2 regions of the Virgibacillus sp. MG-45 genome follow, and region 1 is predicted to be linked to the other one. Evidence: riboswitches for the same ligand, from Rfam matches in the RefSeq annotation. Region 1 holds a riboswitch; the other holds the start of a gene.

Region 1 (3,419 bases):
ATATAAGCAACAACTGCAACTAATGCTAATGGGACAAAGATGGCGAACACTTTACTCCATACTGTTAGATGAGTTGCATTCGTCTTATTCACCGTACGTTCCGCTGTTCGCAACGACTGAAGCTCAACTTCATTCATTTTATCTCCCTTTAAACGAATGGCTTTTCGATGGATTAAATACGCGCACATAATGGCTACACATCCAACAATTAATGATAATATAAATGCTTGATCAGCAACCGTACTTACCTCCAACCCACCAGCCTTAGCTGATAAACTAGGTGCAACTTGAACCACATAATCAGAAGAAAGCGCCATTCCTTGCCCTGCAAGCGCAATTGCTACCGCAGCACTTATCGCCGGTAAACCAGCTCGCACAGCCGCTGGAACAAGAAGCGCACAAATAAGTGGAACAGCTGGTGTTGGCCAGAAAAACAGCGAAATAATATACGTAATGATAACAAGGATAAAAAACGCAAGATGCCCATTCACCATCATTTTTTGTATCGGAAGAATCATTCGTTGATCTGCTCCTAAATCATTTAAAGAATGGAGTAAGGCAATCATGAAGGTGATTATCAGAAAAATATTAAACAATTCTTGTGCAGCTACAAGATTTGCATTGAATATGGCAGTAAACCCATCTAAAAGACTTCCTTTATACACTAATGCAATGAGAAAAGTACCAAATAGCGTTGGAAGCACCACTCCTTTTCGAAACATCATTGTGATGATAATGAGCAATGTAAAAATACCGTATAGCCAATGGGATAATGTTAATTCCAACTGAATCTCCCTTTCCAAAAGTACTATACAATAGCCTATGCTCGCTTAATTAGAGCGGTGCTTAGAAATATGTCCATTACAAATTTTTAAAATTGTTGATCCTCTTCTAACTTTGTTTCACCTATACAGCTCGCACATAATAATACGCCATCTACATGCAAGCCATTGAAAAATCCATCCTCACAATACACCTCTACTCCACAACAGCTGCAATACCCAACAAATTCACGCATTAAATCGCTCCTCATTCTATAACATTCGATCTATCATTATATTTACTTGCGACAATTCTGTTGAAGAACAAGAAGGGAGAAAAATTCACTCCATTATGGAAAAAGGGTAATTCCGTATTATTGGAATTACCCTCCTTCGAGCGGATTCTATTCTTCTATTACGCAGCAGCCGTTAACAAAGTTCGCGGCTGTTTATTAAATAGCCAATAAATAACAAATGTACATATGACAAAAGACGGAAGCATGTACGAGCCATTATAAAGTAAGGAATATAACCATGCTGGCTGTCCCTCAGGTGCAAACTCAGCAAAGAAAATAAATCCTGCGAAAAAATGAGCTAGAAAACGAAGTGACGTTCCGATAAATACACCTGACATAATATAAATAAAACTCTTTTTGCGCTGTCCATCCTTGATCGTACGATGCACAGACCTTGCAAATATCCCTGCTAATCCAAGCGCTGTAAAAGCAAATCCGTACTCAATTACAGCTTGCCAAAAATAGTAAATGGCTGCTTCGCCAACGGCAATTTGCAGTATCCCCCACAAAAATCCTGAAAGCAAACCGCCTTTTAATCCCCAGCGAAATGCGACGATAAATACCGGAATCATTGCAAATGATACAGAGCCACCCTGTGGCCAAATTTTAAACGAGAGAAATGGAATTAAATCCAATACAAGTGCCAATGAGGTAAAAATGGAAACTTCGATCAAAAACAGTAAACTTTTAGATTGCATACGAAAAAATACCTCCCCTAATGCTAGTGACTATAACAAGCATGTGATATTTACCAACACAAAAAAAGTAATGCCAAGGGGAAGCTTCCTGATGGGGAATCCGCTCACAGCATTACTTTTCCATCAAAAAAGCCACCATCCCTACGCTAGTACTAACTAACAGGTTCAAAGGGTCTGAACATCTTGTTCACTCTCAGCCAAATGGCTCCCCCTGTAGGCTTCTTTCTATACTTTTTTTGTTACATGTATTGTAGCTCATTCTAAAATCGATTGCAAGATTTAGAATATAATAATACTAATAAGCGATAAATTCCTCTACATCTTTCACACATAAATGGATCGCGCGTTGCCAAAAATCAGGCTTCGTCAAATCAACTTTAAGATGCTTCGCTGCCAAGTCTTCTACGCTCATCCGTCCTGTATCTTGTAATAAAGCAATGTAGTCGTCTTCAAAGCTGCCACCTTTTTCAAGCGCATAGGCATAGATTCCTAAGCTAAATAAATATCCAAATGTATACGGGAAATTATAAAACGGAACACCAGTGATATGAAAATGAAGCTTAGAAGCCCAAAAATTAGGATCATATTCCTCAAGACTATTATGGTAGGCTTCTTTTTGCGCTTCGAGCATTAACTCATTTAAGCGTTGGACAGAAACCATGCCCTGCTTACGTTCTTCATAAAAACGTTGCTCAAATAAAAATCGTGCGTGAATGTTCATAAAAAAAGCAATACTTCGTTGAATTTTATCTTCTAATAGCGCCAATTTTTCCTCACGTGTTTTCGCTTGTTTCACAGATGCATCTGCTACAATCATCTCTGCAAACGTAGACGCTGTTTCTGCAACATTCATCGCATACTTTTGATTCAAACCATGCATTTCATTCATCACATGTTGATGATATGCATGACCAAGCTCGTGTGCTAACGTTGCAATATTTGAAGAAGTACCGGAATATGTCATGAAAATTCTCGTTTGCTTACTATCTGGAAAGCTCGTGCAAAAACCACCAGGGCGTTTTCCAGGTCGATCCTCCGCTTCAATCCATCGCTTTTGAAAAGCCATTTGAGCAAAATCAGCCATTTTAGGACTAAACTTTTGGAAATGCTTGGTGATAAATTGCGCTCCTTCAGTAAAGCTATAGCGCTTCACACTATTTGATATTGGCGCACCGATATCATACATGCTTAGCTTATCTAGACCAAGCAATGCGGCTTTTTTGTCTAGAAAAGCTTTAAAATGTGGTTTCGCCTCCCTAATTGCATCCCACATCGCATCCAATGTAGCCTTTTCCATTCGATTAATGGACAAAGGTTCTTGGAGAACGCTTTCCCAACCACGATGTTTGTACGTTTGTAAACGAAACCCTGCTAAATGGTTTAATGATTGGCTAAATAACGGCGCATTTTCCTCCCACGCTTTTCCGATTTGATTAAAGACATATCTGCGTACCCCACGATCCGGATGGCTTAGCTTATTTGCCGCTTGACTAACAGAAAATTTTTTATCCTCTCCGTTCTCTTGCAGGTTCACATGCATCTTTCCAACGATCGTATTATACATTTCCCCCCAAGCATGATAACCATCAATAGCTAAATCGCCAATCAGCACCTCCATATTACCTGGAAGATGCTGCTTCGCTTTTTCACGCATTTCATTTAAG
Region 2 (3,419 bases), on a different contig from region 1:
AACTTCTCCTTTTTTGGCAATCGCGGTACCTTCTGAAAGCTGTATTACTTGCATCATTTCAGAATCAACATGCTCAGATGACTCCAAGACATTTCCAGCTTCGTCTGTAATTACAACGATAAATTCAGAAGCAGATTCCATTAGACTAACGTGCTCCATTGTTGTTTGATCAAATTTACTTTCTAACACATCTCGATGAGAATTCCCTCTTGCTAATAGCCCACCCATTACCTCATCAATACGATCATTTTCTAAATTTATATACAAGATAAAAAACAACAGCGACTCAATAATTACGATAAATCCAAAAAACAACACACCTATTTTTACAGAAAGTTTATTTACCATCGTTTACCTCTCTGGTCATTGAAATTTTTGAATTATCCAATCTAATATGTAGGTTTCTTGACGTTACCTAGGTTAATACAAAAGTATCAAGAATTGATGCAGAACACCAACTATAAACCTTTTTTGTTATTCAAGTGTAATCCAATCTGCAGATATTCTGCATTTTTTTTGGGAATTCTTTGATGTGAAAAGACATGAAAGGAGAGAAAGCTATGTCTCGGAATTCAACATTCACTATTTTCATTACGATCTTCCTTCTTATAGGCTGTGCTCCAGAAGTGGAAAATAACAACACACATGGTAAAACAACGAAAGAGGAGAATGCTTCTGAATCAAGCAATGAACAATTTAGACAACAACCTCAAAACGAAAATAAGCAAGCAATTAATAATCTGGTCATTGGGAGTACTAAAAACATAACACGCATTGGCTCCGACAGCGACAAATTAATAGACACGTCTATCCATGTTTCACAAACAATCTGGCCAGCTACACATGCTGAAAATAGGCCAGGAACCATTTTGCTCGTTGCGGAGGATTCCTGGCAAATAGCCATGGCAAGTGCTAACCTCATTCATCACCCTAACAATGGCCCGATTCTATTTATCGAAGAAAATCGTATCCCAAACAAAACATTGGAAGAAATTGAGCGTTTACAACCGAAGGGAAATGAAAATGGAACTAAAATAATGGTTATTGGAGATGTTTCTCAAAACGTGCGAAGCAAATTAGAAAACTATCCAACTGACCATATAAAGAGTGATGATCCAGCTACGTTCGCAGCCAACATCGATGAAAAATATGCCAATCTTACAGGAGCGTTCCCTGAAAATGTCATAATCGCTTCCTCTGAGGAAAAAGGAAAGCTTTATTCGTTGCCAGCAGTGAATTGGATTGCCCACATGCCAGAGCCTGTCCTTTATGTTGAGCAAAATGACATTCCAAAACAAACTGTGGAAGCATTAAAAAAACGAAAAAAAGATGCTCTAAACATATATATTTTAGGACCAAAATCGGTTGTTTCAAATGATGTAGAAAACGACTTGAAAAAGTTAGGAAACGTGACACGCATTGAAGGAAAAAACGTTGTAGAGAACGCCATCAACTTTGCAGCATTTAAAGATAAAAAAACTGATTTCGGTTGGGGCTTTGATGAACCTGGACATGGTGTGTCATTTATTTCGACTTCTACACCCGATCTAGCAATTGCTAGTGCACCCCTTTCTCATCTCGGTAAACATGCACCATTAATTTGGTTGGAAGATGGCGTACCTAACCAGGCAATTTATGACTTTCTAGCAATGATTCGTCCAACATTTACAGCTAACCCGCAAAACGGTCCATATAATCATGGATTTATTACTGGATCTTTTGATGCAATCTCATTTATGAACCAAGGGAAGCTTGATGAGAAATTAGAGATTGCGAATGAACACGGAGAAGGCCACTAATGTAACAGAGCTTTACAATTTTTGTTAAGCACGATATGATAATCCATAAGAAAACTGTATACAGGTATGAAGCGCTAGGGGAGCTGTGAAAGCGGCTGAGAGGAATTAATGTATTCTGACCCTTTGCACCCGATCTGGATAATACCAGCGTGGGGAAGTGCAGTCGGCTAAGAAAACATGAATGGACTATTTCATATGATTTGCCATGTTGACTGCATTCCCTATGGGATGCAGTTTTTTTATTGTCTTAAATCAATATGAGGGAGGAAATGGAATGAAAATGACAACGGAATGCGGGGCAGGTAAACAAATTACAGGAGCAAGCTTTTCACTTCATCCAATGAGCAGTAATTTTATAGCAATTATTGTTGGTGTTCTTGAAGAAGTAAATACAGACAAGGTATGGATAAAAACGGATGATATAACGACAACCATTCGTGGCAAAGCAACACACGTCTTTGATGTTACAAAAGCGATCTTTGTTCTCGCAGCAGCAACTGGTGAACATATTGCGTTTCATGCTACCTATTCGGTAGGCTGTCCAGGTGATTCGGATGGGGATGTTTATTTAGCAGCAGATGATATTCCACTTAACCACGCTAAGGCAAGTAAGCTATCAAGTATTGCCGGGGCAAAATTTTCATTGTATCCACTAGGAGATGGCGATTATATGGAGCTTATTTACAAACAAATTGAAGCAATGAAATCTTATGTTACGGTTTCTCCTGCACACTATTCTACTCGTTTGGATGGAGATGCCATGGATGTTTTTAAAGGATTAGAAACTGTATTTACAGCGACTGCTCAAGCCGGTTCTTCTCATACAGTAATGACAGTTTCCTTATCTGCCAATAGTCCAACAGAAGTTGGGAGTGATAAGCATGCGTAATTGGCGGTTCAAAGAAGTGGTAGTAATGGCCGCTTTATCAGTTGTCTTCGCCGTAATTTATTTAGCTTTTTTTCCACTTGGGAAGCTTCTCGTTGGTTTATTTGGACCGATTGGATATGATCTAATTTTTGGTATCTGGTTTATCGTATCGATTATAGCTGCTTATATCATTCGAAAGCCTGGTGCTGCATTCTTATCAGAAACAATCGCCGCTATGGTTGAAGTATTAATAGGTAACGCGACAGGACCAATGCTCATTATCGCTGGTATGGTACAAGGAATTGGTGCGGAAGCAGTATTTGCTGCTACAAGATGGAAGATATATTCAACCTGGGTTCTAGTAGCAGCTGGAATGGGGTCAGCAATTACGAGCTTTGCGTATGGGTATGTGATGAGTGGATATGCGGTTTTACATCCAGGTTACGTAACCGCAATGTTTTTCACACGTCTTATTAGTGGTGCTCTTATTGCAGGTTTAATCGGGAAGGCAATCAGTGACGGCTTAGCTAAGACAGGTGTGCTTTCCAGCTTTGCACTAGGAAAAGAATTACGTAGGAAGAAATCTGCATGATGCCTTTTTTACAAGTAAATCAGTTGCATGTGCGATACGATTTTTCATCTAACAGAGATACATTAAATGCGGTTAACTTCGAATTACTGGAAGGAGAAAGCATCCTTCTGCTTGGACCAAGTGGTTGCGGAAAAAGTACATTAACCTACTGCTTGAATGG

Evidence for each region. A riboswitch is a leader RNA that binds a small molecule or an ion and turns the genes downstream of it on or off. The one in region 1 is predicted to bind thiamine pyrophosphate.
Region 2: linked by a shared signal. The riboswitch ahead of SPK86_RS10885 (YkoF family thiamine/hydroxymethylpyrimidine-binding protein) and the one ahead of thiT (energy-coupled thiamine transporter ThiT) in region 1 are both predicted to bind thiamine pyrophosphate.

The regions. Positions count from the first base shown of each region.
Region 1 covers NZ_JAXOFU010000001.1:121,900-125,318, forward strand. Annotated here, with positions in the region: gene SPK86_RS00650 (hypothetical protein) at 1-785, opposite strand, end outside; gene SPK86_RS00655 (hypothetical protein) at 872-1,018, opposite strand; gene thiT (energy-coupled thiamine transporter ThiT) at 1,177-1,755, opposite strand; TPP riboswitch at 1,877-1,977, opposite strand; gene SPK86_RS00665 (M3 family oligoendopeptidase) at 2,051-3,419, opposite strand, start outside.
Region 2 covers NZ_JAXOFU010000009.1:49,701-53,119, reverse strand. Annotated here, with positions in the region: gene SPK86_RS10895 (sensor histidine kinase) at 1-348, opposite strand, end outside; gene SPK86_RS10890 (cell wall-binding repeat-containing protein) at 561-1,799, shown strand; TPP riboswitch at 1,866-1,972, shown strand; gene SPK86_RS10885 (YkoF family thiamine/hydroxymethylpyrimidine-binding protein) at 2,074-2,688, shown strand; gene SPK86_RS10880 (ECF transporter S component) at 2,681-3,259, shown strand; gene SPK86_RS10875 (ABC transporter ATP-binding protein) at 3,256-3,419, shown strand, end outside.